Regions from separate parts of the Carnobacterium antarcticum genome, predicted to be linked through region 3. Evidence: predicted binding sites of a transcription regulator. Region 3 holds the regulator's gene; each other region holds the start of a gene.
The links. Region 3 encodes LexA, which represses DNA repair genes until DNA is damaged. Its sites were predicted from a motif close to CNAACANNTGTTNG; they were not measured.

Region 1 (10,503 bases), 530 kb from region 3:
TTCTGCAATAATTTGATCCACTTCCGCTCTATTTTTAGCGTTTGCTCCACTAGCTAAAGGATGTCCGCCACCGTGATGAAGTTTTGCAATTTCATTGATAACAGGACCTTTTGATCTTAAGCGGCATCGAAAATGACCTTCTGGCTGCTCAACAAAAATTCCCCAAAGCAATACGCCTTCCATTGTTCCTGGTACCGCTACAATGGAAGATGTCTCTGTATCCATTACGCCAAACCGTTCCATCACTTCTTTAGTCAACATAACTTTGGCTACACCTGTAGAAGTAAGTTCAATGTTTTGTAAAACATAGCCGGTTAATTTCGCTACTTTTTGAGAAATGACATTCATTTGATTGTTCACTTCATTCGGAATAAAATTATATTCCATTAACCCTGCAGCCACACGCATCGTATGCGGTGTTGTGGAAGGATACAGGAATCGCCCTGTATCTCCCACGATTCCCGCGTATAACAAACGCGCGGCTTCATCTGTCATAGTTAACTGCTGCTGATTAGCTGTATAAAAATCAACAATGATTTCACTGCAGCTGCTCGCTTCTATATTGACAATTTGAAAATCTCCATAAGCATCGTCATTGGGATGATGATCGATTTTGATTAATTTTGTGCCTTTGAGATACCGCTCATCGCTGATTCTTGGCCGATTAGCTGTATCTGTCACGATGACTAAAGCATCTTGGTAATCTTTATCCATTACGTCATCCATTGTCGCTAAGAACGCTAAATCTCCGACTGGCCCACCAGCTTTCAAGATCTTTTTAGCAGGAAAACTAGCTTTCAAGATTTCTACTAGCCCTCCTTGTGATCCAAGAGCATCTGGGTCAGGACGCATATGGCGGTGAACAATAATGGTTTCATAGGTTTTAATAACCTCTAGGACTTCTTCATAAGGTAAACGTGTCATAACTGCTTGCTCCTTTTAATTTCTTTGCATCATTTGGCAAATAACGATTGCTTTTGCAACCAATACATTTTCAACATAGACTTCAATATCAAACTTTGACGAACGTCTGCCTATTTCAAAGACTTTGGGTTTGATTTCTAAAACACTCTCTAATTGAATCATTTTAAAATAATGCAAATCCATTTGTTCAATCAACGCGTTCCGTTTCTGATAAACCAGCAACGAACGTTTCGCACAACTGGTTATGATTTCACTTAACACACCAAATGAAATGGTTCCAACGGAGTCCGTCATTTGCGGCGTTACACTAAACTTGTAAGATGGGATGGCTGAAGCCCAGTCGTCGGGATCTTCACTGCTTAGTTCTATTTGTTCTTCGATTTGATCTGCGATCGTATCGCCAACTTGAGGTTGACGTTGTGCCGACTGCATAGCTTTCATAACGTCTTGCCTAGAAATAATCCCCATAAGAGTCAAATTATCTTCAACTACCGGCATGACTTCTAATTCGTCCCAAATCATCAAGTGCCCCACACTGGCGACACTCATATGTGTTTTTACAAGTGTCGGATCTTTGGTCATCACTCGTTCAATACTTATTTGATCAGCTTTTCCAATCATATCTTTAGCAGCCACAATGCCCACTAAACGTAAGTTTTTACTGACTACCGGGAAACGAGTATGACCGCTTTTTTCGTTTAATTTACGGTAATCCAATACAGTATCTTCTACATTCAAATACATTGTTTGCTCTAATTTCGTATAAATGTCTCCAACGACAATGATCTCTTTTTTTATCAGTTGATCCGTCATTGCTCGATTGATCATTGTCGCTACAGTAAATGTATCATAAGTAGTACTGATCAAAGGCAATGCTAATTCGTTGGCTAAATTGATAATTTTATCACTTGTATCAAAACCACCCGTAATCAAAACAGCGGCGCCTTTTTTCAAAGCCAGTTCCTGAACGCTTTCACGGTTGCCGACTATCATTAAAGAGCCAGGAGTGATGTAGCGGACGATGGCATCGTCTGTCATTGCACCAATGATAAATTTATTCAAATCATTATTTAAGCCTTTTTCACCGCCTAAAATATCTCCTTCGATAATCTTCACAACTTCTCCATAACTGAGGGTTTCAATACTTTCCTTCATTTTCCGTTCAATTCGAATGGTCCCCACTCTTTGAATGGTAGAAACCAATCCGCTATTTTGTGCATCTTTGATTGCACGATAGGCCGTTCCTTCACTGACTCGCAAATTTTTGGCAATGATCCGGACAGAGATTTTTTCTCCAACAGGTAAAGTTTCTATATAAGCTAATATTTGATCGTGCTTCGTGGCCATTTGCTACCCTCCAAAAACTTTTGCTCTTTTAAACCTCTAAAATTTCTCCTACAGCTAATACACGACCTTGATTCCCTGCTAATTTTTGACAAAAAGCCTCCGGGTCTTGTTCAATCAAAGGGAATGTATTGTAATGAATCGGAACAACCGTTTTAGCCTTTAAATAAGATGCTGCTAGTGTAGCATCTTCAATGCCCATTGTATAATTGTCCCCAATCGGTAAAAAGGCTATATCGAGAGGTCTGTAGGCTCCAATCAACTGCATATCAGAAAAGAGAGCGGTGTCTCCTGCATGATAGAGCGTCTTTCCATCAGCATGAAAAATAATACCCGCAGCTAGTCCCAGTGTCGTTGGTTTTCCGTCTATTTCGTAAGACGAACCATGAATAGCAAGTGTCATTTTAATTTCTCCAAAATCAAAGGCATGTTTCCCACCCATCTGCATTCCATGTGTTTTCAATTTTTTTGATTCGAAAAATTCTGCGATTTCCACATTTGCAACAATCAAAGCATCTGTTCTGTGAGCAATAGCTTCTGTATCGCCGATATGATCAGCATGTGCATGCGTAATAATAATAACATCTGCTGCTACTGTTTCTGGATTCAAGTCACTCTTAGAATTACCTGTGATAAACGGATCGATTAAAATAGTATACCCTGTATCTGTCAAAACTTGTACACACGATTGTCCATGCCATGATACCTTCATTCTTGAGCTCCCCTTTCAATAGAACACTCCAGTAAAACTGTATTAATGTCTTTATTATACCCTTGTGAAAAAGAGATTGCAATTTAGCACTATGGGTCGCTTAGCTAACCCTACATTCTGATGTCATTTTCCCAAAGCGGCAAAACAATATTTTCAAATGTCAGCGGATCTAGGGTCGTAACTGTAATCCCTAGAAGCCTAATTCCTTTTTGAAGCTCTCCGATATCATCCCATAAACTTTGAATCTGGAAAAAAATTTCTTCAGCATCTTTGATCGAATTAGGCAGCGTGATTCGTTTCGTTACGGTTTCAAAGTTTGAATAACGAATTTTTAATACAACGGTTTTTCCATGTTTTTGTTCCTTCAGCAACGAACGTTCGACTTTTTTTGCTAAAAATCTTAATTCTGCCATTATTTCATTTTCTGTGGTCAAGTTTTTTTCATACGTATTTTCTCTACCGACCGATTTTCTTTCACGACTCGTGCGTACCGGTGAATCATCAATTCCTCTAACTTTACGGTACAAAGAATACCCCATCTTGCCAAAAAGATGGATCAATTCCATTTCATCTTTTTGGTATAAATCTTCTCCTGTAAAAATCTTCAATTCGTGCATCCGTTCCACAGTTTTTTTACCGACTCCATAAAACTTTTCAATCGGCAATTCTTTTAAAAAGAGTAAGGCTTGATCCGGTGGTATCACTGTAACACCAGCTGGTTTTTTATAATCCGAGGCTAATTTAGCAATAAACTTATTGTAAGACACTCCAGCTGAACAAGTTAGGCGGACACTTTCCCAGACTTCTTTTTGTATAGCGTAAGCCATATGCGTCGCACTCTTAAAGCCTTGCTTATTTTCAGTCACATCCAGGTAAGCTTCATCTAAAGATAGTGGTTCAATAATATCTGTATACCGCTTAAAAACCGCACGGACTTTTTCTGATACTTCTCGGTATAACTCATAATTTCCTTGGATAAAGACTCCATCGGGGCACAATTCAAAAGCTTTTTGAGCACTCATAGCAGAATGGACACCATATGTTCTTGCAACATAATTAGCGGTAGAAACGACACCTTTTCCGCTCGTTAATCTCGGATGTTTCGCAATAATAATAGGCTGTCCTTTTAATTCGGGATGTTCCCTTTCTTCAACAGAGGCAAAGAAGGCATCCATATCTACGTGAATAATTTTTCTTGATGTATCTCTGATCGGTTCGTCAAATTGCACTACCCCTATTTTCACCTTCTTCGCCTCCTTTCCTCTTCATTATACGCGAACGTACATTCTTGTTCAAGATACTCAAAAAAACTGCCAGATTACTTTCTTCCAAAAACCAAAAAAGCCTCCATAAGTTAGATGTTGAAATCCAATTTACGGGGGCGCTTCATTCCTTAATAGAAAATACTCTTCCTTATAGGATAGGCGCTACTTAGATTGCTTCTACATAAATGCTCGTAGCTGCCTTAAAACTAATCGGAATGCTTGCTTGTCCTTTTTCAATTGTAATGGGGCCTTCGTAAGCACCAATGTCGCTAATCGTGTATTCGTCATTGACTTTTACTCCTACTGATACTAAGTAATCAAGCAGATCTTTTTGGTCCGCTACGCGCTTGATCACAATTTTTTCATTTACCTTCTTTTCAGCTAGAGTTTGCAAAGGAGGTTCATTTAAAACACCCTCTTTGTTCGGTATCATCCCCCCATGAGGACAAACTGTTGGATAATCTAAATAAGCTTCCAAGCGATTGGTTAGTTCAGTGGATGAAACGTGTTCCAAAATTTCTGCTTCTTCATGAACTTGATTCCACGAATAGCCTAAATGCTCCACTAAAAACACTTCCCATAAGCGATGTTTTCTCACCAGTATACTGGCTTTGCGCAGTCCTTCTGCTGTTAACTGTACGCCTTGGTAAGGGATTCGTTCAATAAATCCTTCTTTCAATAGTTTTGTCATCATTTCGCTAACGGATGCTGCTGAAACTTCCAACCCTTTCACTATTTCTTTGTTATTTATTTTAGTATCCGTCCCACCAAGTTCATATATTTTTTTTAAATAATCTTCCTTATTGGGTGTCATTTGTATCACCTGCTTTTCCTTTTTTTACCCTTGCTGAACTCCTTTTAATTATAGCTTTTCCTTCTTTTTAAAGCAATACATCCATAAATTAAGTTTAGGAAAGCCTAAAATTATTTTATGGACCATAAATCAAGATGTAAAGAGCCAGAACAAAAGTTGATTTTGTTCTGGCTCTTTCATTTATAAAAACGCTGAATTTTTATTCGCCTTCGTAGGCTTCAATAATAATTTGACGCAGTTCACTAATCAAAGGTTGTTTTGGATTAGCTGTCGTACATTGATCTAAGAACGCTAATTCAGCCATATGATCAACAGTAGCATCTAATACTTCTTGCGTTACTCCTTGAGATTTCAAGCTCATTTCAATGCCGACATCTTTTCCTAATTGAACGATTTCAGCAATCAACGATTCAACTAACTCTTGAGTCGTTGTGCCTTTGAATCCCATAAATCGTGCTATTTCCGCATAATCTTCATCCGCACGGAAATACTCGTATTTGGGAAATAGTGCATGTTTTGAAGGATCTTTTGCATTGTAACGAATGACATGAGGCAGTAAAATGGCATTCGTCCGACCATGAGGAATGTTGTATTCACCGCCTATTTTGTGAGCTATTGAATGATTGATTCCTAAGAATGCATTTGCAAAAGCCATACCAGCCAAGGTAGAGGCATTGTGCATCTTTTCTCGTGATTCTTCATTCGCGTACTCATAAGAATCCCTTAAATGTTCAAATACTAATTTGACTGCTTGTAAACTCAACCCTTTTGTATAGTCGCTTGCCATAACAGAAACATAGGATTCAATTGCATGAGTCAGCACATCCATTCCGGTATCGGCTGTCACTGATTTAGGAACACTCATTACAAATTGGGGATCAATAATCGCAACATCTGGCGTTAAAGCATAATCAGCTAACGGATATTTCACATGTGTTTTGCTATCCGTGATCACCGCAAAAGGAGTAACTTCCGAACCTGTACCAGAAGTTGTCGGAATACAAATAAATCGGGTTTTATCTAAAGTCGGAATTTTGTAAGTCCGTTTTCGAATGTCTAAAAATTTTTGTTTCGCCCCAAAAAATTCTGTTTCTGGTTTTTCATAAAATAGCCACATGCCTTTTGCAGCATCCATCGCTGATCCACCGCCGATAGCAATAATGGTGTCCGGTTGGAACTGGATCATTGCCTCTGTCCCTGCCATAACGGTATTGGTTGATGGATTAGCTTCAACCGCTGAAAAAACTTCTACTTGCACGCGATTTTTACGCTTGTAGAGTTCATTGATAATTTTGTCTGCATAACCGAATTCAACCATACCTGGGTCACAAACCAAGAAGACTCTTTCAACATTTTCCATTTCTTGCAAATAATGAATCGAGTTTTTTTCAAAGTAAATTTTTGACGGTAGTTTAAACCACTGCATATTATTTCTCCGTTTCGCAATTGTCTTGATATTCAATAAATCAATAGTGGAAACATTTTTAGATACAGAGTTTTTCCCATATGAACCGCAACCTAACGTTAAGGATGGAATCATATTATTGTACAAATCTCCTATGCCGCCTTGTGCTGTTGGTGAATTCACTAAAATACGGCAAGCTTTCATTTGTTCCCCGTATTTTCTCGCTAGCTTGTCATTTAACGTATGAATAGCAGCAGAATGCCCTAATCCGCCTAATTCCAACATCTTTTGAGCTAAGTCAAAGCCATGTTCAGTAGATTCTGCTTTTAACATTGCTAGTACTGGGGAAAGTTTTTCGCGTGATAATGGATAATCTTTTCCGACTCCAGCTAATTCAGCTACAATTATCTTCGTTTCTTTAGGTATTTTCAGCCCTGCAAGTTCAGCGATTTCCCAAGCCGATTGCCCGACAATAGCAGGATTTACAGCTGTTTTATCTTGATTCATCACTGCATTTTCTAATTTTTCTAGTTCATTAACTTTAACAAAATAAACTTGATGCTTTTCAAATTCTGATTTTACTGCTCCATAAATTTCTTGGTCCACGATAACAGCTTGTTCAGAAGCACAGATCATACCATTATCAAATGACTTAGAAGCAATGATATCATTGACAGCTCGTTTGATTTTAGCTGATTTTTCGATATAACTCGGTACATTTCCAGGACCGACCCCTAAAGCAGGTTTCCCTGTTGAATAAGCTGCTTTAACCATACCGGAACCTCCAGTAGCTAAAACGATTGCAACATCAGGATGATTCATTAATGCATTAGTTGCCTCGAGAGAAGGTTGCTTGATCCATTGAATGCAATCTTCAGGTGCTCCAGCTTCAACAGCGGCAGTTAAAACCGCTTGTGCTGCTGCTGCGGAGCATTTTTGTGCACTAGGATGAAAAGCAAAGACGATCGGGTTTCTTGTTTTGATGGAAATCAAAGCTTTGAATAAAGTCGTTGAAGTTGGATTCGTTACTGGAGTTACCCCACAGACTATTCCCACTGGTGTAGCTATTTCGATTAACTGTGATTGATCGTCATCACTGATAACTCCTACTGTTTTATTATCTTTAATCGAATTCCAAATAGATTCTGTTGAAAACATATTTTTAATGCACTTATCTTCATAAATACCGCGACCAGTTTCTTCAACAGCCATTTTTGCTAATGTCATGTGTTCACTTAATCCTGCCAAAGCCATTTGATGGACAATATGATCAATTTTTTCTTGATCAAATGTTTCTAACATAGTTAAAGACTTTTTCCCTTTACAAATCATTTCATCGATTTGAGTGCGAACCGTTCTTTCTTTTCCATTGGTCTTTTTTTCAGTTTTCGCAATCTTTTCTAGCGTGTTTGTAGAAGCTGTATTTGTAGAAGTCATCATTTACTCCCCCTATTTCTTATTGTTATCTTTTTCACAATACAAGCATAAGCTATTATTCAAAAATTGTAAAGCTTTTAATGGAAAGTTTTTAACATTTTACAAAAAGCCTTTAAAACCCTAACGTATAAAGGTTATAATTGATTTTCGTCTATCTGAATTAGTTTGATTTCTAAACAACTCTTGTCGATAAGAATAGAACTTTATTCACAATTGAATATAAAAAAAGGCCTTAGCCTTTTTCTTAAAATAAACTTTTTAAATCCATATCGTCTAATGAACTAGCTGGAGAAATCAGCGCTTCTACAGAGGCAAAATCTAAATAATCATTAGGAGTCAACGTCATGACTTGCCGAATTTGTTGGTAATAATGTTTGGGAATAGCTTTTTTCCAAGAAAAATAAATTAAATAATGCCATAGATCTTCTTTTGTAATCTGTTGGTAACCCAGTGTGTGGAATTCTTGGATTTTCAAGTTTAACCAGGGTTCCAACTTTTCAAATAAAGGTGTTGAATCATTAGCCAAATCAAACACTCCTTACGTTGGGGGATTTTTTTGCCCAATTATTGATTCATTTTTAGTAGTGAAAAAAAACAAAAGAAAAGACTCTTCATCCTCTCTTTTGTTTCACTAAATGATCGCTTTTATTTTATTCTACGTCGTTGGTATCTTCTGGATTGGCTTCAAATGTTTCAATCGTTGAGGCAACAGCGACATCTTTGATGCGTGCAATTGCGCGTCTTTCAAAGGTTAAGAAAATGCCTTCACAATCAAGAACAACCGTTTTTTCTACATCGTTAATTTCATCAACGATTCCATGCAAGCCACCAATTGTTACAATACCGTCACCTTTTTTCAAAGAGTCCAACATGTTTTTAGTTTTTTCAGCCGCTTTTTTTTGTGGTTTGATCATCATAAAATACATCAATCCCATAATCGCAGCAAAAGGTAAAATAGTAATAATAAAATCCATTTCTTCACTCCATTCTTTCATCGATTCGATCTAGCCTAGTACTAACTGTACCAAACTTTGCCCTTCAGTACTACACATTTTTAAGAATTGTTAGAAATTCTTAGCATTTGGTTTATTGTACCCATATTCTTCAAAAAAGTTTTCTCTAAATTCAAGCAAGTTATCGTCCATGATAGCTTGTCTAACGTTTTTCATCACATTTAACAAGAAATAAAGGTTGTGGTAACTCGTTAAGCGTAAACCAAACGTTTCATCTGCTTTGATTAAATGACGAATATACGCTCTAGTATAGTTCTTACAAGTGTAGCAATCACATTTGTCGTCAAGCGGGCCAAAATCCCGTTCGTATCGTGCATTTTTAATAACTACTCGCCCTTTGCTGGTCATACACGTTCCATTACGAGCAATTCTCGTCGGCAATACACAATCAAACATATCTACACCGCGAATAACTCCGTCAATCAAAGAATCGGCTGTTCCTACTCCCATCAAATAACGAGGTTTGTCCTCAGGAATCAGCGGTGTAGTGTAATCCAACACTTCATTCATCAAGTGTTTAGGCTCTCCAACGGATAAACCACCGATTGAATAACCAGGAAAATCCATTGAAACCAAATCTCTAGCACTTTGCTGACGCAATTCTTTATAGCCCGCGCCTTGGATAATACCAAATAATCCTTGTTGGTTGGGTTTAGCATGAGCTTTTAGTCCACGTTCTGCCCAACGGCTAGTTCGCTCAACAGATTTTTTCACATAATCAAAACTTTCTTCAAAAGGAGCGCATTCATCAAAACTCATCATGATATCCGGACCTAACTTATTTTGGATGCCGATAGCTTTTTCTGGAGAAAGAAACATTTTCGAACCGTTCAGATGATTTCTAAAATGAACCCCTTCCTCTTCAATGCGGCGCATATCACTCAATGAGAATACTTGAAACCCACCAGAGTCGGTTAAGATTCCTTTATCCCAATTCATGAATTTGTGCAATCCACCCGCTTCTTCGACAATATCTTCTCCTGGTCTTAACCATAGATGATAGGTATTGCTTAAAATAATATTTGCTCCCATAGTTTCTAACTCTTCAGGTGCGATACTCTTAACGGATGCCAGTGTTCCTACTGGCATAAACATTGGTGTAGGGAAGGTTCCATGAGGAGTAATGATTTCTCCTAATCTAGCACCAGTATGTTTTTCTTTTTTTATTAAACGGTATTTAATAGCCGGTTCAGACATATTTATTTTCCTACTTTCATTGTTCTTGGCAATTTTATTTTTGTCAATCGTATTTTAACACTTTAGTAACTATACTAAGAATTTTCTTTTTTTGCAAACCCGCTTAGACCTTAAGAGGCTTTTATTACCACCTAATATAGCCTTTTATCGCAAAATAAGAAACAGATATTTTTGCGATCCGTATTTTAAAAATAAACGAACTACGACATTTTTCAATCTATTCAAGTTTTTAAACCGGTCTATTTCCGAAACCTAAAATAAATTGGTTTTCTTAAGCACTTAACTTGTAAGCGATACCTTTTCATGCTATATTATGAGTGTAAAGAGAGATGCACGTATGAGTGAACGACAAACTTTCTTTTTTGTTTAGCTTCAAAGAAACAAATAAAATC
Region 2 (10,503 bases), 550 kb from region 3:
TTCGATCACTTGTCCTCCTTTTAACTTAACAAATGTTCCTTGCTGACTACCAGTAGAGGTTTCTAATGTGATCTCAGAAACAGAGGCGATACTTGGCAAAGCTTCTCCTCGAAAACCTAATGTACGAATGCGAAATAAGTCATCGCGTGAATAAATTTTGCTTGTTGCATGCCGCTTAAATGCATTCAAGACCTCATCTGAATCAATTCCAACGCCATTGTCAATGATTTGAATTTTTCTCAACCCTGCTTCTTCAATAAGAATATCGATTTGCGTGCTTCCTGCATCAATAGCATTTTCGATCAACTCTTTCACCACTGAAGCTGGGCGTTCGATAACTTCACCAGCCGCTATTTGGTTCGCTAATATTTCTGACAGTTCTTGAATTTTCGCCATTTTCTCTCCTCCTTTCTTTACTCGCTGGAACAATCTGCTTAATTTAATTGTTGCTGGAGCTGATGTAAGGCATTCAACGCTTCTAAAGGCGTCATCGTGAGTAAATTCAACTCTGTTAGAGTTTTAATGACCGTTGATTCCGTTTCGTCTAGTGCTCCAAATAAAGACAATTGCCCTTCTGCTGCTTCCGATACCCCAACAGATGTAGGTTCTTCTTTCATCACATTGGAAAGTGGAACATTTTTCGGCTCTGTGTGATTTCCTAAAACGATTTCTTCTTTTTGTTCTAACCGCTCTAAAATAACGGCTGCTCTAGATAATAAGCTATTTGGCAATCCGGCTAATTTGGCTACATGGATCCCGTAACTTTTATCAGCTGGCCCTGGCAGCATTTTATGCAAAAAAATCAATTCGCCGTCTTCTTCAACGGCGCCTACATGGGTATTGACCAGTCCAGGTAACTCTTCTTCTAGTACCGTCAATTCATGATAATGCGTTGAAAACAAGGTTTTAGCATGCACGTGTTTGTGAATGTATTCTATGATAGCTTCTGCTAAAGCCATCCCGTCAAAAGTCGCCGTTCCCCGTCCGATTTCATCGAATAAAATCAAACTATTAGAAGTCGCATGACGCAATGCTTGGTTAGCTTCCATCATTTCGACCATAAACGTACTTTGACCAGAAATCAAATCATCCGCTGCTCCGATTCGAGTAAATATCTGATCAAAAACAGGCAGATTAGCGGTTTCTGCTGGTACAAAACAGCCCATTTGCGCCAAGATAACCGTTAAAGCCAATTGACGCATATAAGTACTTTTCCCCGACATGTTTGGTCCGGTAATCAACATGATTTCTGTATTAGCATCCATCTCCACACTATTCGGGACGTACGTTTGTTGACCTAAAACTTTTTCAACCACCGGATGGCGTCCATTGACCAACATCAAGTCTTGGCTGTCAAATGTCAGTTCAGGACGAACGTAATGATACTTTTCACTGATGGTTGCAAAACTTTGCAATACATCAATCGTTGCTACTGTCTTCGCTAATAACTGCAACCGTTCAATATAAGCTTTAACAGTCTCTCTCACTTCTGTGAACAAACGGTATTCTAATGCTAACGATTTTTCTTCTGCTTCCAAAATCAAAGTTTCTTTCTCTTTTAATTCCGGAGTAATGAATCGCTCAGCATTCGCTAACGTTTGTTTCCGTTCATACGTTCCTTCTGGCAAATTGGCCAAATTGGACTTAGTAATTTCAATATAATAACCGAATACACGATTATAGCCGATTTTCAAGGTCTTTATGCCGGTTTTTTCGCGTTCTTCTGCTTCTAATTGAGCAATCCATCGTTTGCCGTTGCGCATAGCATCTCGGTACTGATCCAAGGTTTGATTGAATCCATCATTGATTACACTGCCGTCTTTCAACGATAAAGGTGCATCATCATTGATAGCATTCTCAATCAAAGACACAACTTCTGGCACCGTATCTAAATCAGACAACAACGAATCCCATTCATTTTTATTCATTAGTTCAATGATCTCTTTTAATTGAGGAATCTGTACTAAAGAGGTTTTCAACTGAATTAAATCACGGCCGTTTACATTCCCAAAAGCTACTCTGCCCGCCAGACGTTCTAAATCATATACTCGCGTCAATGCTTCATTTAAATCGGTTCGTTCAAAAAAGTGATTCACTAAACTTTCCACAATGTCTTGTCGAGCGCGAATCGCGGTTTCTTGAATCAACGGTCGGTCAATCCATTGTTTCAGTAAGCGTCCTCCCATTGCCGTTTTTGTTTCATCTACTAGCCAAAGCAAGGTACCTTTTTTTTGGCCCGTTCGAATAGATGTAACCAACTCTAAATTGTGTTTAGAATAATGATCCATTTTTAAGTAGTGTGTCGGTGTATAAACTTCTGCTTTTTGTAAATGCGCTAAACTTCTCTTTTGAGTCACACTTAAATAAGACAATAAAATTTTTAATACCGACAAAATACCTGTGTTTTCTACTTCACTAGACAAGTAGGCAAATTCAGCATTTTCTTCAATGTCTTTTTGTGTTGAGATCAGTATGCCTAATTTTGTCTGTAATTCTGTTTGCAGCTCAATATGCTCAGCTTCTTTAAAAACAACTTCTTTTGTTTTTAAACTGCTTAATTCATTGATAACATCATCAATTGAAGTTAGTTGGGCAGCCTTCAGCTCGCCGGTACTTAAATCAGCATAGGCGATAGTTATTTGTTGTTCTTCTGTGACCGAAAGAGCAGCCAAATAATTATTGGTTTTTGCATCGATCGTTTTAGAATCCATTGCCGTACCAGGTGTAATCAGCTGAACAACTTCACGTTTCACCATACCTTTAGCCGTTTTTGGGTCTTCTACTTGTTCGCAGATTGCCACTTTATAGCCTTTTTCAATCAAAACATCAATGTACCCTTTTGCAGCATGGTAAGGTACGCCGCACATTGGAATAGGATTTTCTGCATTTTTATTTCGTGTCGTTAAAGTAACTTCCAGTAATTGTGATGCTTTGATCGCATCTTCATTGAACAGCTCATAAAAGTCTCCCAGGCGATAAAATAAAAAGGCGTCTGGATACTGCTCTTTGATTCCTAAATATTGCACCATCATTGGGGTATGTTGTGTTTTTTGCGGCATGCTAATCCCCCCTTTTCATACTTTCCTTTTGTTTTTCCTGTTTTTATGTCCCTTTGATTAAAAGTCTCCGCCAAATGGTCGATCATCATTGATAACGATTGGTTCAATTTTTTTTGCTGCTCCCGTTGTATCATCAAGTTCAATAAAACAACCGGATAAAATTTTACGTCCTTCTTTAGGCACTTCAAAACGTGTCGGCATTTGGGTTAAAAAGCGTTTTATTACTGCATCACGGTTCATACCCAAAACTTCATCGTACGGTCCTGTCATACCTGCATCGGTCAAATAAGCTGTGCCTGCAGGTAGAATGCGCGCATCATTCGTTTGAACATGAGTATGAGTGCCAACAACAGCCGATACGCGACCATCAAGATACCAGCCCATCGCTTGTTTTTCACTGGTTGTTTCAGCATGGAAGTCAACAAAAATCAAAGGTGTGCGTTGACCAGCTTCTTCAACAAGTTCATCTGCTTTTCGGAAAGGATCATCAACATCTGACATAAACACTCGTCCATGTAGATTGATAACAGCCAATTCCAATTGATTCACTTTAATATAAGCAATGCCTTTCCCAGGCGTACCTTCAGGAAAGTTAGCCGGTCGAATCATTTTTTTTGCATCTTCAATAAATTCGAAAATTTCTCGATTGTCCCAAGTATGGTTTCCCATGGTTACAATATCTACGCCATCTTGTAAAAAACCTTTATAAATTTTCTCGGTAATTCCGCGTCCTGCTGCTGCATTTTCGCCGTTTAAAATGGTGACTTGAGGTTTGTACTTTTGCTTTAACTTTGCTAAATGATCGTGTACCATTTCCCGGCCCATCGAACCTACGACATCTCCAATAAATAATAATCTCATGTTTATTGCCTCTTCTCTATTAGTTGCATCTATTCTATTTTAACAATAAATCTGTGTAAAGAAAAGCCACGAAAAAACATTCCTTTCTTTTACAGCTTAAACGAAAAACGAGACAACTAAAGCATAGTCGTCTCGTTTTTTCATTGATTCTCATTTTATTTTGCGTACTCGATCGCTCGTGTTTCACGAATAACCGTTACTTTGATATGTCCTGGATAATCTAACTCATCTTCAATCAGATTGCGGACATTACGCGCCAAACTTACAGCTTCCAAATCATCAACTTTATCTGGTTTAACCATAATTCTGATTTCGCGTCCGGCTTGTATGGCGTAACTTTGTTCTACTCCTTCAAAACCATTAGAAATACTTTCTAATTTTTCTAAACGATGAATGTAATTCTCAAGCGATTCGCTTCTTGCTCCTGGTCTAGCAGCAGATAAAGCATCCGCAGCAGCGACTAAAACAGAAATCACAGATGTGGCTTCAATATCGCCATGATGAGAAGCAATAGCGTTGATCACAGTTGAGTTTTCTTTATAGCGCATTGCGATTTCTGCGCCAATCTCTACATGTGAACCTTCAACTTCATGATCTAAAGCTTTACCAATATCATGCAACAAGCCTGCACGTTTAGCCAAAGTCACATCTTCGCCTAATTCAGCAGCTAATACGCCCGCTAATTTTGCAACTTCAATCGAATGCTGCAAAACATTTTGCCCATAGCTTGTTCTGAAACGCAAGCGTCCTAATATCTTGATAATATCTGGATGAATGGAATGGACTCCCACTTCAAAGGTCGCTTGTTCTCCAATTTCTCTAATACGTTCATCCATTTCTTTACGTGATTTTTCAACCATTTCTTCAATTCGGGCCGGATGAATTCTGCCGTCTTGAATCAATTTTTCAAGCGTCATACGAGCAATCTCACGACGAATCGGATCAAAGCCGCTTAAAATAACCGCTTCTGGCGTATCATCGATAATCAAATCAATACCGGTCAATGTTTCCAAAGCTCGGATATTCCGTCCTTCTCGTCCAATGATGCGGCCTTTCATTTCATCATTTGGTAAGGTAACCACGGAAACTGTTGATTCGGATACTTGATCTGCAGCACACCGTTGAATGGCCAAAGCGATCAAGTTACGCGCACGGCGATCGCCTTCTTCTTTAGCTTTTTCTTCTGAATGTTTGACCATTACCGCAAATTCGTGTGACAGGTCATCTTCTGTTTCTTGAATAATAATGTGTTTCGCATCTTCTCTTGAAAGTGCAGCTACACGTTCTAGTTCGGTTTCTTGTTGCTCAACCAATTCTTTCGCTTTCTTCTCCAAATCGTCCACTAGTTGTTGTCTTGAACTTAATTTCTCTTCTTTTGCTTCAAGCAGTTGTTCACGCTTTTCTAAGCCATCATTTTTACGGTCGATGTTATCTTCCCGTTGTACCAAACGATTTTCTTGTCTTAGAACCTCATTTCTTCGCTCTTTCAGCTCAGTTTCAATTTCAGTTCGGTATTTGTAGTTTTCATCCTTCGCTTCTAACATCGCTTCCTTTTTCATGGTTTCTGCTTCTCTTTGTGCTTCATCCAATATTCCAGTTGCAGTGTTTCTAGCACCAGCCAGTTCTTTTTCATGGGTTGATTTGCGGATAGCATATCCTACAAAAAGACCGACAACTAAAGTAACGATAGCGAAGGCTATACTGATAAAATTCATTCTTCCACCTCCGTATCATATATTTAATTTGTCATTTATTATTTATCAATTATTTGGTAGAGCTACACACTTATTTACCAATAAAACCTACCTGTTATCTAAAGATAAAGTAATAGATATCTTAATTTTAATTGTCCTCATCAAACATGTCAACTTAATAATGTTTTTTAGAGGTGTTTCGGTCATTTTTGTTCCTGAAATGAGAACGCTATCCTATTTTATCGATTATTTTCCTTTATCTTTTTCATTTTTCTCTATAACAAAAAAACCAATCTAAACGAATGGTTTTTTTGTTAGGCTTATTAATAAAGTTTATATCTCTTCTGGTGCAATTTTCTTTTTAACAGTTGCTTTTGCTTCTTTTATTTCTTCTGGTTTAGCAGATTCAACAGGCTCTGCTGGTGCATCTCCAATACCATAAGCTGCTCGAACTTTTTCTTCGATTTCAGCTCGTAATTCAGGATGGTCTATAAAGTATTTTTTAGCATTTTCGCGTCCTTGACCAATACGTTCGCCTTCATAAGAATACCAAGCACCCGACTTATCAATGATGTCTTTTTCTGACCCCATATCTACTAACTCGCCGACTTGTGAAATCCCTTCTCCGTACATAATATCCACTTCAGCCACTCTGAAAGGCGGCGCTACTTTGTTTTTTACGACCTTGATTTTTGTACGGTTTCCCATAATATCCGTGCCTTGTTTAATTTGTTCTGCACGTCTTACTTCTAAACGAACTGTTGCATAGAATTTTAGAGCACGTCCACCAGGAGTAATTTCCGGGTTACCAAACATCACACCAACTTTTTCACGAATTTGGTTGATGAATAGCGCAATGGTTTTTGTTTTATTGATTGAACCGGATAATTTACGCAAAGCTTGAGACATCAAACGAGCTTGCAGCCCTACATGACTGTCCCCCATTTCGCCTTCAATTTCTGCACGCGGTACTAAAGCAGCTACTGAGTCAATTACAACGATGTCAACTGCTCCACTTGATACTAATGCATCAGCAATTTCTAGTCCTTGTTCACCGGTATCGGGTTGTGATAAAAGCAATTCATCAATGTCTACTCCTAATGCCGCAGCATATTTAGGATCTAGAGCATTTTCTGCATCAATAAAAGCGGCAATTCCGCCTTGTTTTTGAACTTCTGCCACAGCGTGCAGTGCTACTGTAGTTTTACCAGAACTTTCTGGTCCATAAACTTCAATGATTCGGCCTCTTGGGAAACCGCCCACTCCTAATGCAACATCCAGTGCTAAAGAGCCACTTGGAACAGTAGAAATACGGGTATCGATTTTTTCCCCTAGTTTCATTACGGAACCTTTACCAAAGTTTTTTTCAATCTTTTTCAATGCTGCATCTAATGCTTGTTTACGGTCTTCTGCCATTAATGTGTCCTCCTTGACTACTTTCTATCTGTCAAAATTCATTCAATTAGTTAGTTGTTTTAATTAGTCTCGCAAGTCTTATTATAACTTTTTTTTGATTTAAAAGCAAGAAAAAAGCGAACAAACATTCGGTTTGTTTTTCCAACAGGTTTTTTAATCTTTTAGATAAGTTTTTCCCTCAATAGGTTTCCCTAACAATTCTCGTCGGATCATATCCAGAGCCGATAAGACTGCTTGTTCGCGATTGCTGTTGCGCCCTTTTCCAAAATGGAAGCATTTAGCATAAGAAACGGTATCTTTAAAAGCATAGCCAATCCAAACCGTTCCTGATTTTTGTCCTTCTAATTCTGCAGGACCTGCAACACCGGTAAAGGAGACACCGATATCTGTTCCAAATTGATTCTTAACACATTGTGCCATTTCAATGGCGCAGTGTGCACTGACTACCCCATATTGTTCAATGGTCTCTTTTGATACACCGAGGATGTCTTCTTTTATACGATTGCTATATGTCACTACTCCCCCTTCAAAGTATTCAGAAACGCCAGCCGTCGTTGTCAACATACTTTGAAAAGCTCCACCTGTCAGGCTCTCTGCAGCTGTTAGAGTCAATTGTTGTTTTTTGATCAGCTCACCAACTACTTCGACCAAGCGCGTCTCTTCCCCATACCCATATAAATAGTCTCCTACACGGTCTTGGATCTTTCCCTCTAAGTCATCCAATAGTTTTTGACAATCCGTCTCAGTCCTTCCATTGGCCGTCAAACGCACGCTCACTTCATTGACTCCCGCATAAGAAGCGAGTGTGGGATTGGTTTGGGTTTCGATCAAATCATCTAATAAAGTAACTAAACGCGATTCTCCGATACCAAAAAAACGCATTACTCTTGACATTAAAACATCTTCTTTATCAGCATAACTTAGCAGTATTGGTTTTGCTTCTTGAACAAACATGGCTTTCAATTCATGCGGGGGACCAGGAAATAGTAAATAAGTCTGCTCATTGTGCTTGATAAACATCCCAGCAGCTAAACCATTCGGATTTTTCAAAACCATTGCACCTTCTATTACCAGTGCTTGCATCCGGTTGTTTTCCGTCATTGTCCGATTCATTTTTTTATGATAATCAGTGATGTTAGCCATAGTCTCTGAATCCAAAACCAACTCTTTGTTTAAATGTTCTGCCAGCACTTGCTTAGTCAAATCATCTTTAGTAGGACCTAAGCCACCCGTTAAAATTAGCAAATCGCTTCTTTGTTCTGCTATTTTGATCACTTCTTTTAATCGGGTCGGATTATCTCCTACAACAACTTGGTGGTACACATCAATTCCTAACGTTGCGAGTTGTTGCGATAAAAAAGCAGCATTCGTATTGACGATCTGTCCCAATAATAATTCCGTTCCAACAGCAATAATTTCAGCGTTCATCTTTTTTCTCCTTACTTTAGTATATGCACTATTTATTTATTTTTGTCTTTTTCCTCGTTCTTTAATGACCTCTGACTCAATAAAGGTGTTCTTAGTCAGATTTTACTTAGTAGTAGTTTAGCATAGGTTAGAGGCAACAAAAAAAGGAATGCTTCAATTAACTAAAAACATTCCTTCCTATTTTTTTTACATAGATCCTTTAAATACTGCACTGTTTTTAATAAAATAATCGATTCCCGAATAAATAGTGAAAAACAGACAGATGTACAGCATGATGCTAGCCATTGGAATCCCTAAAGCTGCAAATGGTAAATTGTCGATCTGCAACAAAATGATCGCAATCATTTGTGTTGCCGTTTTTATTTTTCCAGGCCATGCTGCTGCTAACACCGTTCCACCTTGTTCTACTAACAATAAACGTAAACCTGTCACAGCTAGTTCGCGGCAGACGATAATAGCTACTACCCATGAAGGAGCAAGTCCTTGTCCAACTAAAACAATCAAAGCTGTCATAACCAACATTTTATCGGCTAAAGGGTCAGCAAACTTTCCAAAATTAGTTACCAATCCTCTAGAACGGGCAATCTTTCCATCTAACCAATCGGTTAAACTAGCTAAAGCAAAAATAATTGCAGCACTCAGTTGGGTGATTTCAATGGTTGAACCCCACACATGCCAAACACCCCAATCCAAAGGAACTAAGGAAATAATAACAAATACAGGTATCATAATAATCCGAACAACCGTAAGTTTATTAGGTAAATTCAAAACATCGCCTTCTCTCTATTCTTTTTCTAAGTACGTTAAAATCAAAACAATAAGAATCCTCTCTGATGTATTCCATACATAAGGGACTCTCATTGTTCAATTTCGTTTATTCTGTTTCTTCAAATTGAAACTCAATTTTTTGGGTCACGGCGTTAGCTGCTTCAGGCGCATAATCTACGTTTTCATCATTTAATTTAACACCCGTTACAGATGCATTCCCCACGACGATGTTAACCGTTTTTGTATCAGCTGGAATAGCAGCATCCAAGACATCGCCATCTGTCAATAACGCTTGATCGATCATCGTTCCGTCCGCTTCAACACTAACCCAGCTTTCGCCGCCTTCAGCAGATAATGAAACAGTGTTTTCTGCAGTAGTTCCTGTTACAGAATAGGTTGTTTGAGAACCGGTTGATGACAGGACAGAAACAACCTGTTTCGTTTCTTCTTTTTCTGATTCTGATGTAGCAGAGTCTTCAGTTGAGGAATCTTTTGCATCGTTCGAATTAGAAACAGCGCTTGAAACGACTACGCTTTCTGAGTTTTTCGTTATCAAACTTTCTTGAGAAGATTGATTGGTTTTAATAAAAGCGAAATAAATAGCTGCAGCAATAACCACAACGACCAACAGAATAACCAAAGTCGGCAAATAATCTTGAACTTTTCCGAGTAATTCGTTCCCTGTTTTATTTCCAGAACGTGTTTGGCTGCTGGATACTTTTTCAACATACTCTTCATCGTGTGTATGAGGCACGATATCAGTGTACTCTTCTAATAACTGATCCCCATTTAATCCAACTGTATCCGCATATTGTTTGATAAAAGCACGTGCATAAAATTTTCCTGGCATAACATTATAATTGCCCTCTTCAATTGCAATCAAATAACGTTTTTGTATTTTAGTCATCTGTTGTAAATCATCCAAAGTATACCCTTTGGCTTTTCTAGCCTCTTGTAACTTTTCACCGATTTCATTCATGAAGTCTTCACCTACCTGTTCTCTTGTTTAGAGAGCATAAAAAGCTCATATCATTGTAATTATAACACATCAAAACACTCAGAAACATCTCTTTTTATTTAACCTGTCCTTTTTAATCGGATGCTTTTACATTCGACAGCTCTGCGGCTCGTTATCTTAACCAGCCGCCGCTCACTACAATCGATTGTCCAGTCAAGTAAGCACTTCTTGGATCCAATAATTGATGGGCCCAAAAACTGATTTCCGAAATGGTTCCCATCCGACCAACAGGGATTTCTGCTTCCAGTTCCGCTACTTC
Region 3 (10,503 bases):
TCCAAGTGTTTGGCCTCGTTTCAATTCAAAATGAATGTCTTGCAAAACAACTGCAGAGCTTTTTGGATAACAAAACTTTTCAACAGTGTAATCGATATCTCCTTTGATGGCAGTTTGAATGGCATCAGGATTTTCAACGATTTTAGATGTTTCTTGCAAAAGACCTTCAACCCGGTCGTAGCTTGCACTACCTCTTTCTAGAATATTAAATAACCGTCCAATGGCAAACATGGGCCAGACCAACATCGCGATATAGTTGATAAAGGTAACAAAGTCACCGATGGTTATCGCATTAGTCATCACAAGATGTCCTCCGACGATAATGGTTAAAATATAAGAAATACCAATAATAAAAGTCATTACTGGATCAAATAAAGAATCAATTTTATAGACTTTTCTATTCGCAGAAACAACCTGTGCCGTTTTCAATTTAAAATCTTCTACATCTTCATTTTCCTGTCCAAAAGTTTTAATCACTTTCATTCCAGAAATGCTTTCTTGCGTTTTATCGTTCATATGTGAAAAAGCAGCCTGTGCTTTACGGAAACGTGTATGCAATTTAGAACCCAGCACCCGCGAAGCAACTCCTAACAAAGGCAAAGGAATCAAGGCAATCAATGTAAGCCGCCAGTCAACCACTATCATCATAGCTGTAATCGTTATGCCGCCCGTAATAATAGAATCCACAAAAGTTAAAATCCCGCCTCCAGCTACGTTTCGGATGGCATTTAAGTCATTCGTCGCATGCGCCATCAAGTCTCCTGTACGGTATTTTTGGAAAAAACTATTATCCATCTCCGTAAAATGATCGAATAAACGTTTCCGTAAAATCCGTTCTAGCTTAGCGGATGTTCCCCAGATGTTCATACGCCAAATATAGCGAAAAAGATATTGTGTAAGAGCTGTGACTGTTAAGATAATGAGCCATTTAATCAAAACTATTTTGGTCAAAGAACCTTGTTTGATTTCATCGATCACGATTCCAAGGATTCTCGGTGGCAATAGTTGTAAAATTGAAACCAGAATTAAAAAACTGATCCCTGTAATATAGGCTTTTTTCTCTTGCTTAAAAAACCAACCTAACTTTTTATAGACGCCCATATAACTTTTCACCTACTCCTTTTTTGTCCTTTTAAAAGGCTGCTTATGAAATAAAAAATGCGAACAGAAAAAATCTGCTCACATAAATAATATAAGCAAAACATCATATGCCGCTTATTTTTTTTTATTTGCTTTATCTGATTGCACTTTCATCGATGCCATCATTTGTTTGATTTTCTTTTCAGATGGTTTTTGACCCATTTGCATCATCAACATACGTAAAGTATCTTCATTAATTGGCGGGTTCTTTTTGAAATAATCCATCATGTATTTTCTTGCTAAGAAAAATCCACCAACTAAACCTGCAATTAACGCAAGAATAATAAAAAGTATTGCTAAACCTGTGCTCATTTCATTCACTCCTTTCAAAATCTCTCAATGGTTAATTGTACTAGACTTTAAACTAAAAATAAATAGCTAAACGCCTTACTTAAGAAAAAAATGTACCGTTTGCCTGAAGATCTTTCAATTTCCATATAAGAAAGCCATGTGAATTGAACTGTTCTCAATCCACATGGCTGACAAATGAAGAAATAGTCTATAGCTTACTGTAAGCCGCTACAACATTTTCCACTGTAAACCCATAATTTTCAATAACCGTAGCACCAGGTGCACTCGCGCCATATTTGTCGATGGCTACCATAGCTCCATCTAGACCAACATAGCGTTCCCAGCCAAAGCTGGCGCCCATTTCAATGGAAACCCGTTTGCGGACGGCATTCGGTAAGACAGACTCTTGGTAAGCTGCGTCTTGTTTTTCAAATAGATCAAAACTTGGCATCGAAACCACGGAGACATCTTTCCCGTCTGCTTTTAATGCTTTTTGAGCCTCTAATGCTAAGGCTACTTCAGAACCAGTCGCAATCAAGATGCCTTCAGGCGTTTCTCCTGATTGAGGCGAAAGAACATATGCCCCTTTAGCCACGCTTTCTTGCGCTTTTTCTTGTGTGCCTGGTAAAACAGGCAAGTTTTGACGAGACAAGACCAATAATGTCGGGTGATCCGTTGACGTTATTGCGATCTTCCAAGCAGCGGTTACTTCATTCCCGTCTGCTGGACGCAAAACAGTTAAATTCGGCATGCCGCGTAAGCTAGACAAGTGTTCAACCGGTTCATGGGTCGGTCCATCTTCGCCGACCGCCACCGAATCATGGGTAAACACATAGGTTACCGGCAATTTCGAGATCGCCGCTAAACGAATCGCTGCACGTAAATAATCGGTAAAGACAAAGAACGTGCCTACATAGGTTCTTGAACCGCCATGTAAAGCGATTCCGTTAGCAGCAGCTGTCATTGCAAACTCACGGACACCGTACCAAATGTTCCGTCCTTCATATTGTCCCGGTTGGAAATCTTTTTCTCCAGCGACCATCGTGTTGTTTGAAGACGATAAGTCGGCTGATCCGCCCCAGAAATAAGGAACTTTTTCAGAGATAGCAGTCAAAACTTGGCTTCCGGTAACACGAGAAGCTAAAGCGTCGTCTTCTACGGAGAAGCTTGGCAATTCACTGTCCCAACCTTCTGGCAATTCAGTAGTCATCGACAATTCGAATTGAGCCGCTAGTTCAGGATGATCTTTACGGTAAGCTTCAAAAGCAGCCGTCCATTCTTTTTCCGCTGCAACGCCTTTATCGACCATCGTTTCTTTGAAACGTTGTGCTACTTCAACGGGCACGAAGAAGTCTTCGCCTTCCCATCCGTAAGCTTTTTTCGCTGCTTCGATCCCTTCTGGACCTAGTGGAGCACCGTGGACTTTATGAGATCCCGCATTAGGAGCCCCAAAACCGATCACCGTTTTCACTTCGATCAAGGTTGGTTTCGTTGTTTCTGCTTTTGCTGCTTCAAGTGCAGCATTGATTTCGTCTAAATCGTTTCCATCTTTTACTAAAATATAGTGCCAATTGTACGCTTCAAACCGTTTTCCAACGTTTTCAGTGAAGGCTTTTGAAGTCGGTCCATCCAATGAAATATCATTCGAATCGTATAACATGATCAGTTTACCTAACTCTAAATGACCCGCTAAACTTGCTGCTTCTGCAGAAACCCCTTCCATTAAATCGCCATCGCCACACAAAGCATACGTGTAATGATCCACGATTTGGTGATTTTCTTTGTTATACGTAGCGGCTAAATGGGCTTCAGCCATTGCCATTCCTACAGCATTTGCGATCCCTTGTCCTAATGGACCAGTAGTCGCTTCAACCCCATCGGTATAGTGAACTTCTGGGTGTCCAGGAGTCTTGCTTTCCCATTGGCGGAATTGTTTTAGATCATCAATCGACACCTGATAGCCTGCAAGGTGTAAAAGGCTGTACAACATCATTGAACCATGGCCGGCTGAAAGGACAAACCGATCACGATCCACCCACGTTGAATTTTTAGGGTTTACTTTTAATTGTTGCGTCCAAAGAGTATACGCCATCGGCGCTGCCCCCATCGGCAAGCCTGGGTGACCAGAATTGGCTTTTTGCACTCCGTCTATACTCAGTGTTCTAATTGTATTTACCGCTAATTGGTCCGTATTGTCAAACAAGTAAATCATCCTTTCAATTGTAATACCTCTATTTTACTGTTTTATTCCCATTGAAGCAATCACTGAATGCATTTTTTATAAAAACAGTCTTTCTTTTCTTAATACCTGCACTATTTATCGCTCCATTTGTTAGGAACGGTCGTGGATGCCTTTTTCTTTTTGGATTTCTTTCAATTTATCGGGAGTCACATCGTTGCCTTCCTCATCAACAACTTTTAGTCCTTCGATATGATTGCGCATTCCTCCCCGAAAAGCCGCTAAATACGCTTCGCGAAGTTTTTTTTGTTCTGCTTGTTCAGACAAGCTCAGCCCTTCAGCTTTAGATTTATTTGCTAATTCATTGATTCTGGTCAATTGTTCTTTAGGTAACATTTTACTCACTCCATTATTTGTATTCTTTAGCTACTATACCAAAAAAATCCTATAAAATACATCAAAGTGATTTTTAAATATAGCGAACATTTGTTTGATTCGCATATAATTTTATGGTATTCTATGAATAAGAAATATATAGGAATTGAGGTGCAGCTATTTATGCGTAAAACTCCAGAATCTAGACAAATTGAAGTATTACAATATATCCACGAACAAGTCCAATCAAAAGGTTACCCACCGACTGTACGCGAGATTGGAACAGCCGTTTCTTTATCTTCTACATCGACTGTCCATGGGCATCTGTCCAGATTGGAAAAAAACGGGTTTATCCAACGAGATCCTAGTAAGCCGAGAGCAATCGAATTAACAGCTACGGGGTTATCAAAATTAGGTGTTCAATTAAAACAAATTCCTTTGCTAGGAACTGTTACAGCGGGCGAACCCATCTTAGCAGTAGAAGAAGCGACTGATTATTTTCCGCTTCCGCCAAACTTAAAACAAGAAAGCGAATCGCTTTTCATGTTGACTATCCGTGGGGAAAGCATGATCGATGCTGGGATTTTTGATGGTGATGAAGTGATCGTCCGCAAACAATCCAGCGCCAACAACGGAGATATCGTTATTGCCTTGACCAATGAAGACGAAGCAACATGTAAGAGGTTTTATAAAGAAGATCATTATTATCGTTTGCAGCCGGAAAATGAGACCATGGATGCTATTATTTTAGATGAAGTATCTGTTTTAGGAAAAGTCGTAGGACTTTACCGCAGCCATATATTTTAATACAAAAAGTCGCTAAACAAATTTTGTTTAACGACTTTTTGTATTGTCCATTATTAGTTTATCAAGCTTCTAGTATTCCATTAAAGCTAAAATATCGTATCCTTTAATTTTGTCACGTCCATTTAAATCGGTTAACTCAACTAAGAAAGCCATACCGACTACTTCTCCTCCTAGTTGCTCAATCAATTTGACTGTTGCCGCAATTGTTCCACCAGTAGCTAGTAAATCATCGCAAACCAGCACTTTTTGTCCAGGTTTGATAGCATCTTTATGAATTTGCAAAACGTCATTGCCGTATTCTAAACCATAGTTGACTTCGACTGTGTCACGAGGTAATTTTCCTTTTTTACGTGCCGGCGCAAAACCGATACCTAATTCATAGGCAACGGGACATCCTACAATAAATCCACGAGCTTCAGGTCCAACAATCATATCCACGCCTTTATTTTTTGCGTATTGAACGATTTCGTTGGTAGCATAACGATAAGCTTCTCCATCTGCCATTAAAGGTGAAATATCACGAAAGATAATGCCTTCTTCGGGAAAATCGGGTACATTTGCAATATATTTTTTTAAGTCCATTGAAACTTTTCCTCCATCCAATTTTACAGTTCTTTTTTCAACTGTTGTTTTAACCAAGTTTCTAGTTCAGTAAACCGACTATAGATCAAAGCTTCTTCAGCTGCTATTTTTTTCAAACGGTTTTGATAAGTAGTCGATTCAGTCAACTCTTTCTTTTCAGCATTTGGAACAATATTCATAACACCGTCTTTTATTGTAACAAATCCTACTTCAAAAAACACAGAAATCATAAAAATCAATAGTTTTTCTTTTATTTTCAAATGCGTTGCTAATAAACTTATTTTATGACGAACATCAATATCAATATGAGTTGCAGTATACTTAAAAACTTGTGAAAATTGCATCCGACTAGGTATTCCAGTAAGATAAGCTTCTTCTTGGTTAAAGAAACAAGCCACAACCTTTGTTGGCTCTACCTGATTCAATACAGTGCTTAATAAAGTTAAATCTGAGGGGCAATCAACTAAAATAAGTTGATCCGTGTGCAGGATAAAACCCTCGGCACTTTCTTGATCAGTGATCAAATGACCGTAACTTGTCTCAGTGATGCTGCTTTCATATTGTTGATAGTTTTTTTCATTGAAAAATAAATAATCAGCAGGTGCCATCTGCCAAATTGCTGGAGCGATTTGAGTACTTCTCAAATCAAAAACTTGCACTCCCTCAATTGCCAAATCTTCAATCATCAACTGAGGCTTACGCAACCCATTCCATTCATTGATGCTTAACTGTCCCACAATCGATAGTTCAGCATCAGCACCAATCTCAGCTGCAACAGGGCCGAATTGAAAACCAATCACATCTAAAGATGCTGCTTCATCCATTATTTTTAATTTCAAATGTGCATTATCTCCGCCGATACGTCGAACATCTTGTGCTTTTACATTTTCGAATAAAAAGACCGGTTTAGGATTATCCGTTCCAAAAGGAGCAAGCTTTTGCAGCTCTTCGATTGATTCCACGCTACTCTCAGCTATGGTCAACCGTTCATCAACTACGATTTCTTCCGTTAACTGCTCAGCTAAACCGCTTTGCAGTAAGAAAGCATTGAGTTCTGTTTGAATCGCACCAATATTCTCGACAGGCAGTGTCAAACCTGCTGCCATATGGTGTCCGCCAAAATTCGTCGTCAGGTGACTGACATCTTCTAATGCTTCATACAGATGGTAAGCTGACACGCTTCGTCCTGACCCTTTAGCTGTCCCATTCGTCCTATCCATATTCAATACAATGGCTGGTTTTCCAGTCTTGCCAACCACTTTGCTGGCCACGATTCCTAAAACTCCTTCATGCCAGCCTTCTTTTGCTAATACATACACATGCGGGTTCGCATCGCTTTTTTCAATCATATCAAAAGCTTCAGCTGTGATGGTTGAAACCAAGGCTTGTCGTTCTTTATTTTTCTCATTAATTAACTGGGCTAAAGAATTCGCTTCGGCCTCATCGAATGTCGTCAACAATTCTACAGCAGGAGCAGCCTCGCCTAAACGCCCAATCGCATTCAACCGAGGGGCTAAAATAAAGCCAATCGTCTCTTCATCTACTTCTGATTGCTTGGCTCCAGCCACCTTGCATAAAGCAGCTAAACCCACTCTTTGCGATTCTCTTAAAACAGCTATTCCTTGCATGACCAAAGCCCGGTTTTCTCCTAATAAAGAAACTAAATCCGCCACGGTACCAACAGCTACTAAATCGAGTAATTCAAGTGGAACTTCACCCAGTAAAGCAGTCGCCAGCTTAAACGCTACTCCTACTCCTGCCAAATCTTTAAATGGATAGTGGCCATTTGGATGACGGGGATGAACAATTGCATAAGCCGCTGGCAAGATTGCAGGCAATTCATGATGGTCGGTTATGACTACATCAATTCCTAACTCATTGGCTTTAGCAATCGCCTCATGTCCTGAAACACCATTGTCACAGGTAACGATCAACCCAGTTCCAGCTTCAATCAATTTTTCAAACGCCTGAGTATTCGGACCGTAACCGTCGCTAAATCGATTTGGAATATAAAAATTTACTTCTCCGCCAATCATTTCGATGGCTTCTTTCAAAACGGCCGTACTTGTGACACCATCCGCATCATAGTCGCCATAAATAGTGATCAGCTCACCTTTTTCAATTGCTTCCATAATACGGGAAACGGCTTTATCCATATCGTGCATGAGAAAAGGATCATGAATCCACGTCTCATCGGGCTTCAAAAAATGCTGGATTTCTTCTTCTGTCTCTAAGCCCCTTTGTAAACACAAAGTCGTAAATAATGATGTGAAACCTAATTTCCGGCTCAATTCTTTTTCATGTTCTTTGTCCATCATCGTTTCTTTTACTTTCCATTTTGTATGTGCTTTTAGCAAATCGTTTCACTCCCAACTTTCATATTATAGCAAAGAAACCTCCTGAAATGTTATTTAAAAGTCTAAAACAAACAGAAAAAAGCTTTCCTAATAGAAATCAGGAAAGCTTTTCGTTTCACTTTAAGGTTCCACGATACAGACACCGATCCCGATTAACCCAGGACCCGTATGAACACCTAGTGCTGGGCTAATTTGACCTTCGTAAATTTTATCAAAAAGAGGCAATTGTTTTTTAAGTTCAGCACGAATGCCCGCAACTTGACTTTCAGCAGTTTTTCCGCCATAAGCAATAGCTAAATGGTATTTTTTAGCCGTTCCTGCAAATTCAACTGCTAAAGAAATTGCTTTTTGAACACTTTTCTTGCTGCCGCGTATTTTAGCGACGGTATCATAAACCCCGTCTTCATTGCAGGTAATAATAGGTTTTAAATTTAACATATTACCCAAGACAGAAGCGACCAAACCGATTCGACCACCTTTTTGCAGATACTCTAACGTTGGTACGTGGAAAAAGATTTTAGACTTCGCAACATCTTCTTCTAATTTAGTTTTGATGATTTCCCAATCCAAGCCTTCTGCAACATAAGTATAGGCTTGGACAGCAATCAACCCGCTGCCGATTCCGATATTTTTTGTATCAACTGTGAAGATATCCAAATCTTTAAACTGTTCCGCCACTACTCGAACCATATTGTTTGTGCCGCTCAGTCCACTAGAAATAGTGACACAGATCACTTTTTCAAAGCCTTCTGATTGAATTTCTTCCAGCATTTCAGTGATGGTTTCGCCGCTCGGCAATGAAGTTTTAGGTATTTCTTCTTCTAACCGATCATATACATCTTGCGCTGTGATATCCACATTATCAGTGAATTCTTCATTATTATAGATAATTTTTAAAGGAATAACTTTCATATTTCCTAACTTAACGATTTCTTCAGGGACATTGGACCCAGAATCGACGAGAAAAGCAATTTTTTCTTTGTTCATAATTATCTCCTCACAGTTCAGTTTCTTTTTTTTGTTTGGTCTCTTTCCTATTTGCTGTTTTTTCTTGAGCAATCAAAGATAACGTTTTTTCAGTAACGATTTTAGTCGCTACCGCTATCGTTGCAGTGCGAACAACTAAATTAGCCATATCTGTATCATTTGGCATCAACGGCAAAGGGTGTCGATCTTTTTTCTCCAAATGTGAAGCGATAGCTATCAAAGCTGCTTCTTGTTCAGTACAAAACAAATCATACGCTTCCCGAATGCCGCTGATTGAAGCTTGATAGATAATTCCTTCTTTAACTTCTGGAATAGTCAAGACTTGTTTCAAAACAGAAATCGCAATTAGGTACGCTAAATGTTTTTTCTTATATCGCTTTTTCACAGGAGCTGGAATCAACCCTAATTTCACATAATTATTTACCATTGACGCCGTAATGATTTTTTTCTGTTGACTCGGATTAAACACAGAAAGATAAGTATCAATCAAAGTCAGTACTTGATCCATGTATAAATCAAAATCTGGCAAGTCTTCCCAACGCGGAAACCGAAATTGAGTAATTTCTTTTGTCCAGGCTATTAATTCTTCTTCTATTTTATTCATGTAGTCACCTATTCTAACAATTTAATTACCCATAGTTTACCATAAGTCAGATAACTAGACAAACTAGTTATTGAAACTAGATATTTTTTTGAAAAGCACTTCGAAGAATCAGCACCTAAAGGTAACCGCATACATAATAGCGTGGTTTAAACTCCTCTTGCAAGAAGAGGAGTTTCTTTTTTTATTTTTTAAAAATACCAAAAGGTTTGCCGATTGGCAAGAAAGTATAACCAAAATGTCCATTTAAAACTGCTGCCGCACTTCCATAAAAAGCAAAGATAGCAATCAAAAACTCAGCAATAGCAGCCATCATGTGAAAGAAGTTTTCTGCAATTCCAAAACTTGACATAAACAGCCCTAAGAAAAGAAAAGCAATCAATAAGAAAATCATAAATAAATTTTTATTGGTTTCCATCGCTCCCAATGTCATAAACACAGTGAAAACAAAGTAGCCTAAGAAAGCCACACCTAATTGTCTAGGGTCATACATTGCCTGAAAAGCAGCTCCAAATAAACCGTTTTGAACCATCCAGCTCATTCCTGTTCCTAACCAAAATAAGCCGTAAGCTGCAAAAGCTGTTGCTCCAAATAAATTGTTGTGTTTTGCATCATATGACGAAGCAATCAACTGCCCAATTCCACCTAGCATAAAAGCCCAAGGGACGATACCGGAAACGCCGTTAGTCCATCCTAATTTTTGTGTAGAAGCAACTAATGTCACCATTGCTAATCCAAATAATCCAATTGCTGTTGGATCTATTATTACCTGTTTAACCTGAACATGTTCTTTTTTCACTGTATGCATACTCCTCTGTTTGTAATATCAACTTATTCAAAGTAGCATCTCCTACAGCTTGAGTCAATAACACTTTGATTGATTTCGCTTTCAATCCTTTAAACCGACACTTTGATTCACAAGTTCTCTTTAGATTGGTTAAAATCTTTTAGATAGAAAAGTACTGTTTTAGGTTTGCCCTAAAAAGAGCAGCACCAAACGTCTTGAGATACGTTTGGTGCTGCTTCCAGATTTTTAAAGCACATGGAGTAGTTTTGTTGCTACGCTAAAGTAAATCAATAACCCCATTGCATCATTGATGGTCGTGATGAAAGGACCAGAAGCAATAGCAGGGTCAATTTTCAGTCTGTTGATAAGAAAAGGAATTACAGCACCCACTACAGTA

Region 1: dinB (DNA polymerase IV) is a predicted target of LexA. The motif match lies at 4,256-4,269, and genes of this name have one in related genera.
Region 2: recA (recombinase RecA) is a predicted target of LexA. The motif match lies at 7,148-7,161, and genes of this name have one in related genera.

Annotation. Positions count from the first base shown of each region.
Region 1 covers NZ_CP010796.1:2,524,363-2,534,865, reverse strand. Annotated here, with positions in the region: gene NY10_RS11995 (DHH family phosphoesterase) at 1-924, opposite strand, end outside; gene NY10_RS11990 (DRTGG domain-containing protein) at 940-2,271, opposite strand; gene NY10_RS11985 (metal-dependent hydrolase) at 2,300-2,980, opposite strand; gene dinB (DNA polymerase IV) at 3,091-4,224, opposite strand; gene NY10_RS11975 (metal-dependent transcriptional regulator) at 4,412-5,059, opposite strand; gene adhE (bifunctional acetaldehyde-CoA/alcohol dehydrogenase) at 5,259-7,796, opposite strand; gene NY10_RS11965 (post-transcriptional regulator) at 8,146-8,427, opposite strand; gene yajC (preprotein translocase subunit YajC) at 8,552-8,875, opposite strand; gene tgt (tRNA guanosine(34) transglycosylase Tgt) at 8,966-10,111, opposite strand.
Region 2 covers NZ_CP010796.1:2,508,507-2,519,009, reverse strand. Annotated here, with positions in the region: gene mutL (DNA mismatch repair endonuclease MutL) at 1-396, opposite strand, end outside; gene mutS (DNA mismatch repair protein MutS) at 435-3,059, opposite strand; gene NY10_RS11920 (TIGR00282 family metallophosphoesterase) at 3,117-3,920, opposite strand; gene rny (ribonuclease Y) at 4,076-5,635, opposite strand; gene recA (recombinase RecA) at 5,948-7,030, opposite strand; gene NY10_RS11905 (competence/damage-inducible protein A) at 7,184-8,458, opposite strand; gene pgsA (CDP-diacylglycerol--glycerol-3-phosphate 3-phosphatidyltransferase) at 8,645-9,226, opposite strand; gene NY10_RS11895 (helix-turn-helix domain-containing protein) at 9,333-10,205, opposite strand; gene ymfI (elongation factor P 5-aminopentanone reductase) at 10,357-10,503, opposite strand, start outside.
Region 3 covers NZ_CP010796.1:452,899-463,401, reverse strand. Annotated here, with positions in the region: gene NY10_RS02455 (ABC transporter ATP-binding protein) at 1-1,101, opposite strand, end outside; gene NY10_RS02450 (YneF family protein) at 1,216-1,452, opposite strand; gene tkt (transketolase) at 1,640-3,643, opposite strand; gene NY10_RS02440 (DUF896 family protein) at 3,764-4,006, opposite strand; gene lexA (transcriptional repressor LexA) at 4,169-4,792, shown strand; gene NY10_RS02430 (adenine phosphoribosyltransferase) at 4,862-5,374, opposite strand; gene recJ (single-stranded-DNA-specific exonuclease RecJ) at 5,398-7,731, opposite strand; gene NY10_RS02420 (DegV family protein) at 7,852-8,718, opposite strand; gene NY10_RS02415 (DUF1836 domain-containing protein) at 8,729-9,322, opposite strand; gene NY10_RS02410 (acetate uptake transporter) at 9,504-10,118, opposite strand; gene mgtE (magnesium transporter) at 10,353-10,503, opposite strand, start outside.